One region of the Desulfosporosinus sp. Sb-LF genome, then DNA from elsewhere that is predicted to be linked to it. Evidence: riboswitches for the same ligand, from Rfam matches in the RefSeq annotation. Region 1 holds a riboswitch; each other region holds the start of a gene.

What was found. A riboswitch is a leader RNA that binds a small molecule or an ion and turns the genes downstream of it on or off. The one in region 1 is predicted to bind S-adenosylmethionine.
Region 2: another riboswitch for S-adenosylmethionine. It lies ahead of E4K68_RS08720 (homocysteine synthase); the one in region 1 lies ahead of E4K68_RS05840 (methionine ABC transporter ATP-binding protein).
Region 3: another riboswitch for S-adenosylmethionine. It lies ahead of E4K68_RS09265 (homocysteine biosynthesis protein); the one in region 1 lies ahead of E4K68_RS05840 (methionine ABC transporter ATP-binding protein).

The regions. Positions count from the first base shown of each region.
Region 1 is NZ_SPQR01000003.1:251,130-257,940, reverse strand. It holds gene E4K68_RS05855 (PAS domain S-box protein) at 1-278, shown strand, start outside; gene E4K68_RS05850 (MetQ/NlpA family ABC transporter substrate-binding protein) at 415-1,266, opposite strand; gene E4K68_RS05845 (methionine ABC transporter permease) at 1,336-2,007, opposite strand; gene E4K68_RS05840 (methionine ABC transporter ATP-binding protein) at 2,015-3,040, opposite strand; SAM riboswitch class I at 3,130-3,228, opposite strand; gene E4K68_RS05835 (YerC/YecD family TrpR-related protein) at 3,399-3,710, shown strand; gene hisZ (ATP phosphoribosyltransferase regulatory subunit) at 3,731-4,882, shown strand; gene E4K68_RS05825 (6-phosphofructokinase) at 5,223-6,302, shown strand; gene E4K68_RS05820 (type I restriction-modification system subunit M N-terminal domain-containing protein) at 6,378-6,811, shown strand, end outside.
Region 2 is NZ_SPQR01000005.1:97,997-104,807, forward strand. It holds gene E4K68_RS08700 (C4-dicarboxylate ABC transporter) at 1-806, shown strand, start outside; gene E4K68_RS08705 (selenium metabolism-associated LysR family transcriptional regulator) at 981-1,871, opposite strand; gene crcB (fluoride efflux transporter CrcB) at 2,094-2,468, shown strand; gene E4K68_RS08715 (DUF190 domain-containing protein) at 2,498-2,842, shown strand; SAM riboswitch class I at 2,981-3,087, shown strand; gene E4K68_RS08720 (homocysteine synthase) at 3,230-4,522, shown strand; gene metA (homoserine O-succinyltransferase) at 4,604-5,527, shown strand; gene cooS (anaerobic carbon-monoxide dehydrogenase catalytic subunit) at 5,665-6,811, opposite strand, start outside.
Region 3 is NZ_SPQR01000005.1:230,437-237,247, forward strand. It holds gene E4K68_RS09245 (hypothetical protein) at 205-384, shown strand; gene E4K68_RS09250 (hypothetical protein) at 499-810, opposite strand; gene E4K68_RS09255 (UPF0280 family protein) at 1,018-1,764, opposite strand; gene E4K68_RS09260 (NIL domain-containing protein) at 1,765-2,166, opposite strand; gene E4K68_RS09265 (homocysteine biosynthesis protein) at 2,171-3,367, opposite strand; SAM riboswitch class I at 3,552-3,682, opposite strand; gene E4K68_RS21405 (hypothetical protein) at 4,124-4,249, shown strand; gene E4K68_RS09270 (P-II family nitrogen regulator) at 4,625-4,963, shown strand; gene E4K68_RS09275 (ammonium transporter) at 4,960-6,222, opposite strand; gene E4K68_RS09285 (N-acetylmuramoyl-L-alanine amidase) at 6,386-6,811, opposite strand, start outside.

The DNA of each region.
Region 1 (6,811 bases):
AAGTAGGAAACCATATCATACTTAGAATTTGTGACCAAGGAGGGGGGGTTGATCCCGCGATACTCAAAAAATTAGGGACTCCTTTTTTAACAACGAAAGAACGTGGGACTGGGTTAGGAATCGCAATATGTCAGAGTATTGCCCTTCGCCAGAATGCTGTAATGAGTTTCGAATCAAGTCCTACAGGGACAACGGTTACCGTCGAGTTTGCAGGGGATAATGGTGAGAACTCTGAGATTAGCAATTCGAAACCATATACTCCGGGACTATGCTTATAATGTGTCTTAAAGTGATTTTACAGATACACTTGTTTTAGCATAGAGAAGAGAGATAGAAAGAGGACGAAATCCTTGAGCGGATTTCGTCCTCTTTAAAGTTACGAGGTGATTAAAATGTAAGTCAACCTACGTTTTTCTAGAATGCAGCAACGATTGACCCTTTGTATTTGTCTTCAATGAATTTCTTAACCTCAGGAGAGGTTAAGGCTTTCGCTAACTTTTGTAAAGCTGGGTCATTTATTTTGCTGTCTTTGACGACTAATATATTTGCATAAGGTGAGTCTTTGTCTTCAGTAAAGAGGGAATCCTTGAGTGGATTGAGTCCACCTTCCAGAGCGTAGTTTGTGTTGATCACTGCACCTGCAATTTTGGGATCTTGGATTACGCGAGGAAGCTGAGGGGCATCGATCGGGGTGATTTTGAGTTGCTTAGGGTTTCCTGTGATATCATTAACGGTTCCTTTGATCCCTACTCCGTCTTTCAATTGGATGAGACCGGCTTTGGCTAGTAAGGCTAAGGCACGACCGTTATTGGAAGGATCATTGGGAACAGCAAGAGTATCTCCAGTTTTTAAGTCGTCTAGTTTAGTGATTTTCTTAGAGTAGACACCCATTGGCTCGATGTGGACTTTGGCAATCGAGGCAAGCTTTAGGTTATGATCTTTGTTGAAAGAATCAAGGTAAGGTGTATGCTGGAAGAAGTTGGCATCGATATCTCCTGTATCCAAGTCTAAGTTAGGACGAACATAATCGGTGTAGCTCACGATTTTTAGGTCAATGCCTTCTTTAGCCAAGGCTGGTTTAATGTATTCTAAAATTTCCGCATGAGGAACTGGGGTAGCGCCCACTTTAAGGACGGTTTTAGCAGTTGTATCTGATGTAGCTTTTGAGGTGTTTGACGTACTGCCGCATCCGGTAAGGCCGAGAGAGAGAGAAGCCAAGATGACGAGTGATAATGCGAAATAACGATGGGTTTTGAATTTGAACATGTTTTTCTCCTCCTAATTGTTTAGTTTCTTTTTAGCGTTTAGGTACTATTTAATATCTATATTAATCATTTAATAATGAGAAAGCTTACGTGCGAGCGCATTACCCAGAGATTGTAAGCTCTGAACGATCACGACCAGAATGATGACGGTCACAATCATAATATCGGTCCGGAAACGGTTGTAGCCGTATTGAATGGCAAGGTCTCCTAACCCTCCCCCACCAACGGCACCAGCCATGGCAGTATAACCGATGACACTAATCGTCGTGATGGTAATGCCTAAGATCAAGGAAGCTTTTGCTTCAGGGAGAAGGACCTTTTGGATAATTTGTAGGGGTGATGCTCCCATGGATAAGGCAGCCTCGATCACGCCATAGGGGACTTCTTTGAGGGAACTTTCTACTACACGTGCCACGAAAGGGGCCGCTGAGATGACGAGAGGGACAATGGCTGCAGTGGTGCCAATAGACGTGCCGACGAGAGATCGAGTCAATGGGATGAAGGCCACTAACAAGATGATGAATGGAGCGGAACGTAATATATTAATAGCGGTTCCTAAGATCCGTTCTACCCAAGGGTTGGGTGCTATATGGCCGGTAGAGGTAACAACCAAGATGACACCTAAAGGGAGTCCTATAATGTAGGCGAGTATCGTTGAAACAATGACCATGTAGAGGGTTTCAGCGACCGCAGGAGAAACGAGTTGGGATAAATCACTCCAAAAAGAGGCTTGGAGAAGCATAGCTGGATCAAAGGGCACGTTGGATCACCTCCACTTTTAATTCGCGAGATGCTAAGTATTGATGTGCTTGTCCAAGCTGTTCGGGGTTTCCTTGTAGTTCTAAGGTTAGGGTGCCAAAAAGTGTGGATCTCAAATGGTCAATACTTCCATAAAGAATATTCGCTCTTACGTCGCAGGTTCGCAGTAAATCGGTGATAATCGGATCTGAGGCTCGTGACCCGAGGAATTGAATCCGGATGATTTCAGAGTCTTGGTGGGTTGAAAAGTCTCTTAGAAGGTCTGCCGGAAGTTCATTTGGGAAAACGGTTGCAATAAATTCTCGAGCGATATCAGACTGAGGTTGTATGAAGACAGACTCGACCGGGCCGTATTCAACGATTTGAGCTGCATGAATTACTGCAACGTCACTACATATTTCTTTGACCACTTTCATTTCATGAGTGATCATAACAATGGTCAAGCTTAGCTTTTGGTTAATATCGCGAAGAAGGTTTAGAATAGAAAGGGTGGTCTGTGGGTCAAGAGCAGATGTCGCTTCATCGCACAAGAGGACTTTAGGCTTTGTGGCAAGCGCCCGGGCAATGCCCACCCGCTGTTTCTGTCCACCACTTAATTGAGCAGGATAAGCAGTAGCTTTCTCTTCGAGGCCGACAAGGCGGAGTAATTCCTCGACACGCGCTGTGATTTCCTTCTTGGGTAGTTTGGCTATTTCCAAAGGAAAGGCAATATTTTCTGCTACAGTCCTTGATTGAAGGAGATAAAAGTGTTGGAATATCATCCCAATATTCTGACGAGCTTGACGGAGTGACTTACCGGAAAGTTTAGTCAGGTCTTGGCCAGCAACGACGATTTGACCGCTCGTGGGTTTTTCAAGTAGGTTCAAGCAGCGCACAAGTGTACTCTTTCCGGCACCACTTAGTCCAATAATGCCGTAGATGGCACCTTGTGGTATGTGTAGGGAAACATTGTCAAGGGCGATAACCGTTCCTGCACGGGATGAGTAAGTTTTCATGAGTTGTTTAATCTGGATCAAGGACGGTCCTCCTTTGTCTTAGGTCGCAACGTTCTAAACACAACAAAAAACTCCGCGAAGAAAACCCGCGGAGTGACCATTCGGTTTTCCTCTTATCTCTCAGATTTTTCTCTGCAGGATTTAGCACCGTGCTTAATGCCGGTTGCCGGGTTTCATCGGGCCAGTCCCTCCACCTCTCTGAATAAGAGTTCTATAAAGTTTTAAATGTGTTAAGCCAATTGCTAATCGATATTTGTATTCTAGCACAGGGAGTTAGAGTTTTGCAAGAGGAAAATTATACATTGAAAAAGCTTGACAATGGAGCTGTCCTTTAATAGATTAAAGGAAGAAAGCAATGCTGTCAGAGGAGGGTAATCCCATGTCTAGCGATGAGCGTCTACAGAATCCGTTAACGGATGCCTTATGCGAAGCCGTTTTATTGCTTAAAAGCAAAGAAGAGTGTTATCGGTTCTTTGAAGATATAGCAACGGTCGCAGAAATAAAGGCTTTGGCCCAGCGGCTAGAAGTTGCCAAGATGCTCCAAAGGAATGAGACTTATACGGCGATTGGGGAAGTAACAGGAGTAAGTACAGCTACGATTAGCCGTGTGAAGCGTTGTTTGAATTTTGGAGCCGACGGATATCAATTAATTTTACGACGTTTACAAGAACAAAGAATTGAAGAAAACTGACAAGAGAGAAGGTAATTATTGTGCTAAGAACGAATTTAGGACAACGTATTCCTGAGGGCATGCGTGATTTACTACCTGAGGAAATCGCTGTGCAAGAACGTTTAGAAGAAGAAATTCTTACGCTTTTTCGGCAGTGGTCTTATCAGAAGGTGTTGACTCCTACCCTTGAATTTACTGCCTGTGTCCAACCTGATGTTGAGCAAGTGGATTCGTTATATAAGTTCTTTGACCGTGAAGGGCGTATTTTAGCGTTGCGCCCAGAGCTGACCATCCCGATCGCGAGACTTGTCAGCACCCGAATGCGAGGCGGAGATTTTCCAATACGTCTATGCTATGGTGCTGATGTCTATCGAAATACCTCAGTTAGACATCGGGAGTTTCGCCAAGTCGGCGTAGAACTCGTCGGTTCCGACCAAGAACTAGCTGATGCAGAGGTGATCGCTCTCGCTGTAGAGGCGATTGCAGGTTTGGGTTTGAAAAACTATCAATTTAATCTCGGTCATATGGGGATCTTTTCGGGACTCATGCTGGAAGCAGGGGTCGATGAGGGGATACGAGCCGAGCTGGAAGATGCGTTGGCTCGTAAAGACATGGTTGGTGTGGAAAGTTGGGTAAGGCAAAGCGGGTTAAATGAACGAGTTCAGGAGCTATTGCTTCGTTTACCCCATTTTCACGGAGGAGAAGAAATCCTAGACGAAGTTCTCGAGTGGAGTGAGAGACCTGCTATTCGGGAAGCAGTCGAACGTTTAAGACGGATTTATGGGCATTTGAAAGAGTTTGGAGTTCAAGAGAATGTGTCTCTTGATTTAGGAATTCTGCGTGGTTTTTCCTATTATACTGGGGCGGTTTTTGAAGGGTATGTTCATGGAATGGGTTTCCCAGTGGTCGAGGGAGGGCGCTATGATGCATTATACGCCGATTTTGGCGTTCCGCAGCCGGCAACCGGGTTCGCAATACACCTTGGAAATCTTTTAGAACTTTTCCCACTTCCAGCCGTGAAGGGGGCTGATGTCTTGGTCTATGGTTCTAATGATGAGCAGATCATTCGCCGCTGTCAGGCCTTAAGGGCTGAGGGAAAACGGGTTGAAATGGCCTTAGGAACAATCGGAAACGATGAAGCCCAGAAAATAGCATCGCGGAAGAATATTGGTCAGTGTGATTATGTCGGGTAGACGGGGATTAAGACGAGGGGATATGACGATATTTGCGTTTATAACGCAAAGTCGCTTGGAAAAGCGCTGGAGAACACATGTGGGAAGGGCCAAAACGACGAGGAAGCGTGGACGGTTCTGTTGCTTCCTGCCACGTTTGGAGATGTCTTTGTCTTTCGGCGCTTTGAACATGTTTTATATTCGAAACTTCCTATGTTAGCATTGGATAGACGATCTAGGTGAGCGATTCTAGGAACGTTAGATAATTGAAGATTTCTCTAGAGTGGAGGTTGATAAAGTAATTTAATGGAATAGATATAAGGTTTTCATTTTCTACTAATACGAGAAAAGGAGTGGAAAAATGCGTAAACTTGCGGTTCTTACGGGTGGTGGGGATTGCCCTGGGCTTAATGCGGTGATTCGAGCGGTTGCAAAAAGTGCGCACCAATATGGTATTGAGGTGCTCGGAATTCGAGATGGTTTTCGTGGTGCGGTAGAAGGGGATTTCTTGTCTCTTGGTTTGAGGGATGTTTCGGGTATTTTACCTCGGGGTGGGACGATTCTGGGAACAACGAATCGTGATAATCCGTTTGCTTATGTGACGAAACTCAATGGAGTCACTCAAACAATCGACCGTTCTGATGATGTTATACGAAATTTAAAAGAGCGCGGTGTGGATGCCTTGTTAGCAATTGGCGGGGACGGGAGTTTGAAAATCGCCCTTGAGTTCGTGAACAAGGGGCTTTCTGTAATCGGAATTCCGAAAACGATCGATAATGATTTGATGGCTACTGATCAAACCTTCGGTTTTCAAACAGCGGTAGATACAGCTCAGGAAGCCTTGGATCGTTTACATACAACCGCAGAATCCCATCATAGGGTCATGATTCTAGAGGTAATGGGGCGCTATGCCGGATGGATAGCTTTGTATGCAGGTGTCGCTGGTGGTGCAGATGCTATCTTGATTCCGGAAATATCTTATAATATAAATCGGGTCGCTTTATCTATCCAGCAACGGGCAAAGCAAGGAAAGAAATTTAGTATTATTGTTGTAGCTGAAGGCGCTAAGCCTTTGGGTGGCGAGATGGTGGTTGAACGTGTGGTTTCTGAGCGATGCGACCCCCTCAAATTAGGAGGTATTGGTACTAAATTAGCTAACGATCTTGAAGAACACTATGGCATGGAAACACGAGTGACGGTGCTCGGACATCTTCAACGTGGAGGTTCCCCTAATGCGTACGATCGGGTGCTTTCTACTCGTTATGGTACAGCTGCGGTGGATGCTGCACTTGAGGAGGAATTTGGAGTTATGGTAGCTCTTCGGGGTAGGGATATAGTGCGGGTACCCATACATGAAGCGGTCGATAAGCTTAAACAAGTGCCTTTAACAGATCCCTTACTGTTAGCAGCACGCACTCTTGGAATTGAAATGGGAGATTGATTCTTGGAAGGAATTGGGGCAACCTTCGACGAAGTAAACAGGGAACAATCTATGTGAAATTAAGGAGAATGAACAATGAGTGAAAAACTATCCCTAGCTCAGCTTGAGAGTTTCCTTGATGAAACCTGTGATTCTTTGCGTGGTAACAGGGAAGCTGCGGAATTTAAGGAATATGTTATTTCAATTCTTTATTTAAAGCGTTTAAATGACAGGTTTAAGCTCGAACGTGAGGCTAGGCGTAATAAGCTCACGACCAAGGGTTTATCTCAGAGTCAAATAGAAGAGGAATTAGAAAAGAGAGAGTTTTATCGATTCTTTGTACCTAAAATGGCCCGCTGGGATAGAGTCAAACAAGAAGAGGAAGACTTGGGATCATACCTAATGAAGGCCTTTGCGGAGATTGACGATATTAATCGGGGTTGCCTAGGGGTACTAAGAACCATCGACTTTAATAAGACTACTGAAAATGGAAATAAGTATATATCGAATGCTGATCTAGTTGGGTTGAT
Region 2 (6,811 bases), on a different contig from region 1:
GGCTTTGTGGTGTCGTTATTTCCCTGTTTACCATCGTTACAGTACCCTATTTGCTCTTTGTTTCCCACCAAGTCTCCCTTGATGAAACCCATGCTAGCTGGCTTATTCCAGTGGTCCCCCCCATCGTGGCCGCAGCCACCGGTGCTAATCTCATCCCCTATTGGAATTCCTTAACTTGGCAGTTTTCCTTTTCCATCCTCATTTTGGCTATGTTCGGCATGACCTTTTTCCTATTTATAATGATCAGTAGTCTATATTATTCTAGGCTTGTTTATGGAGGTAAAATCGCTGGAGGGTTTGCCCCGAGCGTTTGGATCGAAATCGGACCCATTGGAATGACCATGACTATTTTTAGCACCCTTCCCCTTGTCACTCAGCCCATCTTTGGTGCATGGAACTCCGGATTTCACGCGCTAGGTATCATCTTCGCCGTTTCCATGTGGGGAGTGGGTATCTGGTGGATCATCATTGCCAGCCTTTACTCTCTGCTGCATCTTACCGACAAAAAGAGCAAAATCCCCTACAGCCTTGGCTGGTGGGGTTACGTCTTCCCACTCGGTAGTTTTACCACTGGGACCTACGCCTTGAACCATCTCATAGGGCATTCATTCTTTGCCATCGCCGGATTGATACAGTTTGTTGTTTTGGCAGGGCTCTTTAGCCTTGTCTTTACCAAAACTATGATTGGCGTGTGTGATGGTTCATTACTGCATTGGCGATCTCCACGTCTACATCTGGTTTCACAAAAAGCTGATGACAGACGTTTGGGCAACTCGGCACATGGTAATCCATTCACGGTTGGATGAATCAGAAAAACCTTACAGTCTCAATAACATCGTTTTATGATACAAATGGCAAAAGAGCCGATTCTCCACGAAGGGTAATCAGTTCTTTTGCCATTTATTCCGTTTAAGTATTCATTCACTTTTCAAGACGCAAGCCATTTTCAACTAGCCACCCGCCATATGACTGATTCTAAACTAAGTAAGTAAGTCATGAGAGAAAAGTTGCTCCGTGAAAACTTCCATTGCCTTGGACATTTCATGATTCTTGGGGTTGATTAACGAGAAAGAACGTGTTAATCGCTTACCCTGTATCTTGATCTCCGTCAGTTCTTGCGCGTTCAATTCTTTGCGTACGATCCAAGATGAAACAAGGGCAATCCCCAGACCGGCCATGACGGCCTGCTTTACGGCCTGACCACTGCCAAAGATATAAGTTTTTTTGACGTTGATTCCCCAATCTTTGATAAGCTTGTCGCTGAAGGCGCGAGTCCCAGAACCGCCTTCTCTGAGAATCCATACTTGGTCCTGAAGATGCTCTGCTGTAACGACAGGAAGTCTAGCCAAGGCATGTTGGTTAGGCACCACTAAAATAATCTCATCCTCCATAATGGGGCGGATATCAAGGTCCGAATAATTAACCTCCCCTTCCACCAAGGCAAGGTCCAAGTGGTTTGCCCGAACTGCTTGGATCATCTCTTCGGTATTAGCGATGGATGCTTCAATGTCCACATTCGGAAATTGAGCCGCAAACTCAGCTAAGACAAAGGGTAATATATACTCCCCAATAGTATAGCTTGCCCCGACTTTTAGGGCCCCTGTAACGACATTTGTCAGCTGGTCGATTTCCTGTTTGGCCTTATCATGCAAATGCAATATCTGCTTGGCATATCCGTAAAAAATCTCACCCGATTGAGTGAGTTCCAGGTGTTTTGGCGAACGATTAATGAGTTTTGTGCCAAGTTCATTTTCTAAATTACGAATTTGCAAACTAACACTAGGCTGGGACAAATAAAGTTCTTCTGCAGCACGAGAGAAATTCTTATGCTCGACTACAGTCACAAAGATTTTCAAGGGATCAGCGATCATACAATACACCTCAAATTTATGAGCTTACAATAGATTAAGATCAAAGAAAAACTATACCACCGATTTTAAGATTTCACAAATTACATTAAGTGAATTATGCAAATACCCAATTGAACATATACCTACTTGTTGTGTCCATTCATCGTATGTATTATGATAAGAAAATCAAGACTTTTCCATTTTTAAAGATACTGGGAAATTTCCAGATAAAGGGGTAACGTGATGCAAAACGTAATTGTCATTGCCCTTGGCGGCGCGCTTGGAGCCCTGTCTCGTTATGGACTCGGGGTGTGGATTTCGAATAAGTGGAACCAAGGATTCCCCTTACACACATTTCTGATCAATATAAGCGGCGCCTTTCTCTTAGGGTTCTTAAATATCTTATTCATTGAACGATTAACCATCAGCCCCCTTTGGCGCCTGGGAATCGGTGTCGGTTTCTTAGGGGCTTATACGACGTTTTCTACATTCGGTTTTGAAGTGATTTCCTTACTGGAAGGTGGGAGTTTCTTTACGGCAGGTTTATACACCATACTTAGCGTTATCGTAGGGTTCACCGGCGTGGCCTTTGGCGTAGGTTTAGCTCGATTACTCTAAGAAATCAAATTCTAAAGGAGGACGAGTGTATGGTCGGCAAGGCAAAGTTACTTAAAGTCTACGTTGGCGAAAACGAACGACACAAAAACAAGCCACTATACCAATATTTAGTTCATTGGCTAAAAGAACAAGGGATCATCGGTGTCACCGTCTTGAGGGGAATTGAGGGCTATGGCGAAGATAAAATTTTGCGTTCTGCCCGACTATTAGAGTTGTCCTCAGACTTACCCATCATTTTGGAGATTGTCGATACAGAAGAAAAAATTAATTCTATCGTACCAGAAGTATCTAAGCTGGTCCCCAAAGGATTGGTGTACACGGTTAACATCGAAGTTCATAAAGGAAGCTCTCTCGATGGAATTACTCCCTCTTAAATTTAGCTAAACGACCCAGAGATATGCGCTATTCGATCGCGGGACTTAGAACCAAGAAGTTCAAATATCGAGCTTGACTTAGGCCCCGATTTGTTTTATAGTGACTATATTCCAACTAGCAAAATTGAATATTTATTTCTCTTATCAAGAGTGGCGGAGGGACTGGCCCAATGATGCCCGGCAACCGATAGCGAAAGCTATATGGTGCTAATTCCAACAGAACCGTAGGTTCTGAGAGATGAGAGTAGCGCGTTAAATAACATAACGGCCACTTCTCTTGAAGTAGCCGTTTTTCATTTATCTAAAACCCGCATAATTGCACTCTCCCCCTCCAAAACTTAACATTGGATGGGTACCCAAGGTAAACTTTATTTAGGAGGAATTATCATGACTGAAGAACGTCAACTAGGTTTCGAAACTATTTCCTTACATGGAGGTCAAAGCCCTGATTCCGCAACCAATTCCCGTGCCGTCCCAATCTACCAGACGTCCTCCTTTGTATTCAACGACACCGACCATGCCGCCAATCTATTTGCCCTAAAAGAGCCTGGCAATATTTATAGCCGGATCATGAATCCCACACAAGACGTCTTTGAACAACGCATAGCACTTCTTGAAGGGGGCGTCGGAGCACTCGCTACCGCGTCAGGGCAAGCTGCTATCACGTATGCTATTTTAAACATCGCTCAGGCTGGGGACGAAATTGTCGCCTCGAGCTCCCTTTATGGCGGCACGTACACTTTGTTCGCCTATACATTTGCAAAGCTCGGCATCAAAGTTCACTTTGTCGATGGCGACAAACCTGAAGAATTCCGATCCAAAATCACGGACAAAACAAAAGCCCTGTATACCGAAACCATCGGGAATCCTCAAATTAATGTTGCCGATCTCGAGGAAATTGCCCGTATCGCTCACGAAAACGGACTCCCTCTCATAGTAGACAATACATTTGCGTCACCCTACTTATGTCGACCTATTGAACACGGAGCCGATGTTGTCGTTCATTCTGCCACTAAATTCATTGGTGGGCATGGTACTTCTATCGGCGGGATCATTATTGATTCTGGAAAGTTCGACTGGAGCAATGGCAAATTCCCAGAACTCAGCCAACCTGATCCCAGCTACCATGGCATTGTCTATACTGAAGCCTGCGGCAATGCTTCCTATATCACCAAAGCAAGAGTATCCCTCCTACGCGATACTGGGGCAGCACTCTCCCCGTTCAATTCTTTCTTGTTTTTGCAAGGGTTAGAAACGCTTCCCTTACGCATGGAACGCCATATCGAAAACGCCCAAAAGGTAGCAGAATTTCTCGACCAGCATGAGTTCGTCACTTGGGTTAACTATCCGGGCCTAGCAAAGAGCTCGTATCATACACTAGCTAAAAAGTACCTACCTAGAGGTGCGGGCGCAATCTTTACCTTTGGTGTCAAAGGCGGACTTATTGAAGGAGAAAAGTTCATTAACAGTCTAAAGTTATTTTCTCACCTGGCGAATGTCGGGGATGCTAAATCCCTCGTCATACATCCTTCAAGCACAACCCATCAACAGCTAAATGAAGAATCTCAGCGCGCTGCAGGTATATCGCCCGATATGATCCGCCTCTCCATAGGCTTAGAATCGATCAACGATCTTCTATATGATTTGGATCAAGCCCTACTGGCCAGTCAGAAAAGCTAAAAAACCAGAGGCAATATGTGATGTATGAAAATGGTGTCGAGAAAGTGCTTGCAACGTGCATCGACAAAAGGGGGGTTATTCATGCCAATTAAAATTCCTGAACATTTACCCGCTATGGAAATACTAAGTCAAGAAAACATCTTTGTAATGGGAGAAGAGCGCGCCTTTCACCAGGATATACGTCCTTTGAAAATCGTGATCCTCAATCTAATGCCGCGCAAAGAAACAACCGAAACACAGCTTTTGCGACTGCTAGGAAACTCTCCCTTGCAAGTCGACATTGTGCTCTTGCATATTGAAAGCCATCTTTCTAAAAATACGGCCCAGGAACACATGGATTCCTTCTATAAAAGTTTTGATGACATTAAGGGCCAAAAGTTTGACGGGATGATTATCACTGGGGCACCCGTAGAACACCTAGACTTCGAGGGAATCACCTATTGGAAAGAATTTCAGGCCATCATGGACTGGACAAAAACTCATGTAACCTCTACTTTACACATCTGTTGGGGTGCTCAAGCTGGGCTATATCATCATTACGGCATCCCCAAATATCCTCTCGCTGAAAAAATGTTCGGTATTTTTAAACACGATGTGAATAAACGAGGCTTAAACGGCATGCAACTCCTCCGTGGTTTTGACGATGAATTCTATGTCCCCCACTCACGTCATACAGAAATTAAGCGCCGCGACCTTGATAAGCACTCTGAATTAGAGATTTTATCGGAGTCTGACGAGGCAGGAATTTACATTGTGGTGTCTAAAGACGGCCGTCAAGTATTCGTAACAGGGCATTCAGAATATGATACCTTAACCTTAAAAGAGGAATATGACCGAGACATTGCCAAAGGGCTTTTTATTGCTCTTCCGAAAGACTATTTTCCGAACAATGACCCCACTCAAACCCCTATCCACAAGTGGCGTTCTCATACTAACCTACTCTTTCAAAACTGGTTGAATTACTACGTCTATCAAGAGACTCCCTACGACTTAGGCGGCCGTTAAAAGTGAAGCAAGGATAAAGCAAGGGGACGGTTCTCTTGCTTCCCTGAAAACATCGCAATGCCGAGCACAGCGCCAAAAAAGGTGGATAGATTGCTAATAATCTATCCACCTTTTTTATGGCTAATCAACTCGAAGTATCAGCTGAGTCCTAAGCCCTTCCTTTTGAGCATGATATGGGCTTCAATATCATTAGCAACTTGAACAGGATCATCGCCGAGTGCGACCTTCCCGCCAGTCAATCCTTCCACATCTTGAGTTAATAGCTTGACCAGTTGAGGCGCACCAGTTACAAAGGGGGTCGGAGATAAATGAGTGTATGCTCCATAAGCTACAGCGAAAACTCCATCGATCGTGGCCTTTTGCTCCATCCATTCGGGTGCGGTTACAGCAATCGGCAATTGAGGAATATCCACATCCAGATGATCCGCCAAGGCTGTTACGAGCATGGAGATTCTGCCAGTATCCGTACATGTGCCAAAACTTAAGACAGGCGGAATCTTCAAGGCTCCGCATACTTCTGCTAAACCCTTGCCTGCCATATTAATGGCATCGAGGTTACAAAGCCCCGCCACTTCTAACGCATGGTTTCCGCAGCCACCAGCTACAACCAAGATATCCTTCTTAATAAGTTCTTTCGTAAGGTTTACCGTGTTCCAATCCTGAGGGCCATTTCTCAAGGTGGAACAGTTCGCTAAAGCGACAATCCCTTTAATCTTTCCAGAAGCAATGACATCAACAAGCGGGTCTAGTTTATTGCCCAGTGCTCCCAGAACGGCTTCTGTGGAAAATCCCGCAATCGCCTTTTGGGTGATTCTTGGAACCTGAGCAGTAATTTTTCCATGCCGTTTCTTGAAGTTTTCAATGCCTAAATTGAAGAGCTGTTCTACCACTCCTTCGATTTCACCCGGATGGTAGGGCATCTTATGCTGAAGTCCTGGAACCCCGATAATCGTGCTAACGCTAACCAACGTTATTTGATATTTCTCGGCATACATGTCAATAGCGGGTGGCGAACAGTTTTCTTCCATCGCCATGACATCCACTGTGCCAGTCGCCAGAAGGGGCTCTATACTTAGCCAATTTCCCATTAAACCAACGAACACATCATCTACTTCAAATCTTTGAAGCAACTCTTGTCCCGTTTCAATAGAACCGACTACTCTAAGGCCTTTAGCCCCAGCTGCTTTCGCTCTCGCTTGAACTTCAGGCATTCTTGCCTTTTCGATCGCTGCTGCGCCAGCCCAAGGCTGATGGCCGTTAAAGACAATATTGATGTAATCAGGG
Region 3 (6,811 bases), on a different contig from region 1:
TTGTTATTGCGGTCTAACGCCTGCAACTGTAGTGCTTCAAAAAAACCTCTCGTTAAACACGCATACGGACAGTGCCCCCATAATCCCGGGTTACTTTATTGTATTTTTCTTGTCCGCCAATTGTTACAAATTTCCATTCCATATAACAAAAGCTGCTAATTATTTTCTAATTAACAGCTTTTGTTCTTGGCGATGGAGTGCCATTTGAAAGAGCATCTGAATTTAGCACATTGTAACGAGTTAGATGCTTGCGAAGTTTTCCTCTTGCTGGGCGTCGATAGTACCTTCCAGGTTAAAAGATGGTATTGTATTGTTCATGTCCCCTTGATGTTACCTTTAGCTTTGGCCTTGGGTCATGATCCAAAGTGGCTTGAAAAGACATAAGAAGAATCATTTGCCTAAAACGACAAAATCCGCGACTTCTTGCTATTCGAAGCCACGGATCTGTCGTTCCTTGCTAATTGCCCTTTTACACACTTCAAGTTAAAAGCCTTAGTGTTAACTCGAAAGATTTTTGTCCTTACTAAACGAATGGAAAAAGTCATGAGCAAAGTTTGCTCCCTTTCCAATCACAAGCCCTGTTATCGCTACACCAATCATAGGGTTCATGATTTTAACATTTAATAGCATAAATGCGTCAATATTTGCCTGAAAGGCAAAGAGTAAACCACATGCTAAACTCAGTACTTCTAACGTCAAAGGCCTAAACTTATCTGGCAAAAAGGGAATAGAATAAATAACATCTTTAAAAATGTCAACCAATTTCTCTACCACAACGGCTAAGAGAAAAACCAAAGCAAGCCCATCCACAGCCTTCACCTCTATTAATCCAGCTTCTCCCGTTGAATATATTCCATTATATTCCTAAGGCTTTGAAAGGTTCTTTGGCTTTCAAGTTAACTCTATTTCACCTACTAATGCTTTAAAACGTCAAGAGCCTTCCACCACTTTCATGCGTGAAAGTAGTGGAAGGCTCTTGTTTTGCTTTCGGATAAATGCAACAATTTATCATTATGCTTATGAAGTCATTGGAGTTAATTTTACATTTCCTCGAACAGCCAACCGATCGTCGTTAATGATCAATACACCCGTTATCCCCTTGATTTCCGAGGCAAATTCAAGGGCTCGTTCTAAATCATCCATTGTCTGAACAAGGTTCCCACATGCCGTTGCTACCGCATCTGCCAAAGCGACCGAGGGGGACAGTACAACAACAGCGTCGGCTAAGCCAAAGCTCAACGAATGACCCACTTTTCCAGACGAAGTACAAATTCCCAGCGGGGTTTGATCCGGCCGGATCTCAAGAGCCACCCGATTAGACAGGGGCGAATTTCCTGCAAAAATCCCGACTTTACGAATACAACTCGTACGCAAGAAGATATCCCCACCGTTTTCCACAATCACGTCCTTGGAGCGTTTGGCAATCGCTTTCCCGACCCACTCTGCCACGGCCCCTGCAACCGCAGCCATCGGTCCCACACCTGCAAGTCGCCCGGCTTCCGCCATAGTTTGAACCATTAAAGGAGCATCTGGCAAAACAGAGTATGGGATTAGAGCGTTCAGGAAACCGGGATCCCTCTGAACATAGTCTTCAAGAGGCCTTCGGCAGGCCTGAATCGTCTCTTCTACCCACTTCACAAGTTGAGCTGAAAACCGGTCTTTGCGAACCCCGATGTCCAGGTCAGTTTCTTGCACTGCCAGTTGAAAATGCACCAGATCCGCCTGGCGATGCTGTTGCCGGTAAATACGTTCCGTAAAATCCAATTACAAATGAACCTCCATGGCCCGCATCGGGCAAACTTTCGTACAAAGGCGACAAACAATGCATTGGTCTCCATCAAAGCGGACTTCCATAGATGGGCGTTCCATATATAAGGCTCCGGTCGGGCAAAGCCCAGTGCATGCACCGCACATGACACACTTTTCTTCATTTCGCACAATTTCTTGTTTGAGATCCTGTACGGAGACCCCCAGATTACGCAAATAGTTTAGTCCTTCTTCACTTTGATCTCCAGTGACCTCCAAAATCATCGTTCCTTCTTTTTGAGGGTTAACGTCTGCTTTCACAATATTAACCACCAAATCGTAGTCTTTAACCAAACGATATACAATCGGTTTCACCGAGATATCTGTCCCAAAACGCAAAACAATTCTCTTCGGCGACATTGAATCAGGCCTCCTTTATACTGTGGGCTACGATGCCATCAGAGGGTGAGGGGAGGGTTTTAACGGGTTCGGTCAATAAAAATTCACCTTTTTGAATCCAGTCCTTTAACGTTGAGGCGATCTCCCGGGCTCGGGGCATACTTGACAAGGGCGCCGTGGTGATCTCCTTGCCATTCACCCGAATCTTGCCACTTTTGAGTTCTGCGTAACTGACATACCCTAGGTTGCCTGGTGTAAACGAAGGATACGCTGCGCCATAATCGACAACAGGGGCGAATAATTCGTCATCTCTCTTAGCTGCATACCTGGCGATTTCTTCATTGAGAATAGGAATGGGAACTCCAATCCCAACACTGAGTGTTGCGCCATATCCCAGATAACTAGTACCTACCAGCCACCTTGGGCTCATCTGCTTCAAATCCCCCGTGACAGCGAGGGTTCCTCCTGAACTGCCAAGTTCCTTGCCATCGACATCGATCATCGACGGAAAATGTTGTGTGCCGTTCCAAGCGACATACCCGACTCCGCCCCCGAGGAAAATCTTCGTGCCCACTCCAATTGTCTTGAAATGAGGATCCTTCAAAAGTGGGCTCAGCTCACCCGATGTTGAAAAGTTGGCATTTTCCATATGAGGTTTAAGCATGCCCATATAAGTATAAATTACCCGATCAGTCAGGTTCACCGCACAGTTGTAATTCTGATAGGCGTTCCGGGGATTAAAAAGAATCGCTTCATTAATATCATCCAATGAAATAGTGGTTTCTAGATTTCGGCGCGGGTAACAGTCTGTTCCATAAGCCACTGCTTTTAGTTTGACGGGTTTACGGGCGACGAGATCTTGGATAACATGCCCCCCGCCATAGCGAAATTCGCCAGGATAGTTACTGTTTAACGGGTCATCTTCCTGTATTTCAGCCGCACCAATATATGCATCAACAGCTGCTATACCCGCATAAGCTGAGACTCCATTCAGCCAAACTTTCTGCATCTTCATACGGGGCGTCGTATGTCCAAAACTTAGAAAGGCACCCGACGAACACATTGGTGCAAAGGTTCCAGTCGTTACCACATCTACTTCTTGAGCTGCTTTGGAGAGACCTTTTTCCTCTACCAGAGCGATCAGTTCTTCTGCCGTCACAACAACGGCATGACCTGCTTTAATCTTGGCATTGATCTCCGAGTACGTCTTTTCAACACCCATGTTATCTCCACCTCCAGATTTGTTACCTTTATGCGTTAGCCGTGAGAAGGCCAAGTGTCCCTGTAGCCAAGGACAGCGAGAAGGGACCCACCGAAATTGTTGTTTGTCGATTGATATTGAGTTTGATAATAGAAAAAGACCCCTTCCAAGATAGAAGAGGTCTTAAATTACATCATCGACACTCCTCTCATCTGCCAGAAGAATCCTCTTCTGCAAGAATTAGCACCATGCTTTGCGCAAGCCATAAATATTACAACATACAAAGCGGGTTGCCGGGTTTCATTGGGCTAGTCCCTCCACCACTCCGGATAAGAGTATACCTTATTCAATTCATACGCTGAGTCTAACATTTGTATTATATCATGTCAATACAAATTTGCGTATATTAATACAGATAAACTACTAACCAAGTTATTAATGCTTAAATCATTGCTTGACCTTATTTAATTTAAGTTTCACTCTTTTATCACCAATGTTTTCACACTATTCCCACTAATATTGTTCACTTACGTGAACCTTCAACTGAAAATTTGTGGAAATTGAAGATTCATTATATCCCAAAAAGTGGGCATTGAATCTCTTCTCATTTCGTGCTAAATTTGTATTGTACAAGTTATCTAAAAGAAATTATAGACATTAGCGCAAAAATTAAACCTCCGGACGCGGGGGTTTCTTTCTTTTTAAACGAAGAAATCATAACCTTTTACATTTAAGGGTATTCTAAATGTGTTGCAACATTTAAAGGGAGGGATACCATTGGAGCCACGCGAACCGAGTAAACGACCATTTCCTAAACGTGAAGTAATGCCATGTAATCATCAGGCTGACCAAGACGGACGAACGGACTATGGTCGAGATAAGGAAACAACATACAAAGGATAGACTAAACAACGACAATCCCTTTTCTTAGTGCATTAATATCTCGGCATAGGGAAACCTAGTTTAAGGCTTCAAAGGAGGTATTTTAAATGTCAAATAGAACGACCGATAAAGCACAGACAGGAAAACCAGACAGAGGGAAAAATTCCCCCTTCAAGAAGAAAACACCTCAAAGCCGGGCATAAGCCCGGCTTTTCGTTTGAAAGGATTCTATAGAAGGAAACTTTCTGGTATAATGACTATAATTATACTTAATTCAAGACGCGCCTATTATTCTAAGAGGATGAAAAGGTGTCAATTTCACTAAATGTTTTTTCATTTGTTAATTGTAACTTGTTAGCAATTAACACTCAAGTAATAAACTTAAAGGTGGTAACCATGAAAAAAATTGAAGCTATTATTAGGCCAGAGAAACTGAATGATGTAAAGGACGCTCTGTCGAATATTGGAGTAAACGGGATGACGATCTCTAATGTTATGGGTTTCGGAAAACAGAAAGGTCACACTCAAATTTACCGTGGTCAAGAAATCGTATCGAAACTTTTGCCCAAGATAAAACTCGAGGTTGTCATTCCTACTAAAAAAGCCGATGAAGTCATCGCCACGATTGTTAATACCTCTAAAACGGGGGAATTTGGGGATGGTAAAATTTTTGTCTTTGATGTAGCGGATACGATCCGTATTCGAACAGGCGAACACGGCGACGATGCGATTTAAATGGAAACTCCCTCACTAAATTCAAAATCGGGATAAGCATTTTCTCGATGCTGTGTTAAATCTAATCCGTTGACTTGCTCATCATCGGTTGCCCGAAGAGGAGTAAATATTGCTATGCCCTTTAATACTAGCAACGTCATAATCCCAGTAAATAAATAGGTAACAGCCACTGCTAGGAGTTGGATTAAGACTGGTTCAATTCCTCCACCATTCATTAAACCATTTTTACCCTGAGGATTAACACTCAGATCAGCAAAAATACCCGTTGCAATGGTGCCCCAAGTACCTCCAATACCGTGGATTCCGAAAACGTCCAAAGCATCATCATAACCCAGCTTAACTTTCAAGAAACTCACAGCTAGATAACATATTCCACCCGCGATAAATCCAATGAATAGCGAACTACCCGTTGAAACGTACCCTGCTGCAGGCGTGATTGCTACGAGTGCCGCAATAATTCCACTGACCGCTCCAAAAACGGTGACCTGGCGCCGGTGAAGCCATTCGACAAGAGCCCACCCGATCATGCCTGCTGCCCCCGCTATTTGGGTTGTAGCCAGGGCCAGCACTGCCACCCCATTGGCTCCCATGGCACCTCCTGCGTTAAAGCCGAACCAACCAAACCACAATAACCCTCCACCGAAAAGGACGTTCGGCATATGATGAGGAATATTCCACTCATATCCTACTTTTAATCTTTTTCCTATAATTAACGCGGCTACCAACCCTGATACTCCAGAAGCCATTTCCACAACCGTACCACCTGCGAAGTCCAAGACACCAAGATTACGCAGCCAACCGCCCACTCCCCAAACCCAATGTGCTAGTGGTATGTATACGAATGTACTCCATAAGAACACAAACAATATAAATGCTGGGAACCGTAGTCTTTCAGCCGTTGATCCGCTTATAACTGCTGGTGTAATAATTGCGAACATCAGTTGAAACAAAAAGAACAACAAATGTGGAATTGTCGGTGCATAATCCGGGTTAGGCAAAAGACCAACCCCTCTAAGACCCGCCCAATCAAGGCTGCCTATTAGATGACCGTGATCTGGTCCGAAGGCTAAAGAGTATCCGAATAAGACCCAAATTACTGTGACTAATCCTAAGGCAGCATAACTTTGCATCATGATGGAAAGAACGTTACGTTTTCTCACCATTCCTCCGTAGAATAATGCCAATCCAGGAGTCATCAAAAAAACTAAGATGGTACATATGAATACGAATGAAATGTCTCCAGTGTTTAAACTCGTCATCATTTTCCCTCCTTTAAAAAAAAGAGGCTCTAAAAGGCGTTTATGAAAACGCCTTTTAGAGCCTCTTTGCTCTTCGATCGCTGCAAGTATTTTTATTATAGCTTCCTTGATTAAAAGTGTCTAGATCTTTCTACTGTTATACAGTATACACAAAGATTCTCCATTAGACTAGATATTTAGCAACCGCTGCTGCAGTATCGTATTTGTTCGTCCCGGAGAGTAAAATTTCGCTAGGATGCTTTGTCGTTGGTCCACCAATAACGATTAACATTTTGGCAGTCATAGCTTCCTTCGGCACTGATTGATCCAAAGGTCGTACAAATATAGCACAGTTACCATTCTTAGCAGCGACATCCGCCCCGCACCAATAGTCTTCTTTGCTAAATAATAGCACGGCAACTTCTAACACATCGTTTCCTCCTACCCTATATTGTACTCCAAAATAATCACAGATTCCTCTAGCATGCGCAACCGCCAGTGCAAGTCGAAAACTCGGATCCTTTAACTTCACTGCATCATCCATATTATCAATAAACCCATTTTCGGTTAAAATTGCGGGCATGCTTGTTTCCTTAAGCACCAAAACATT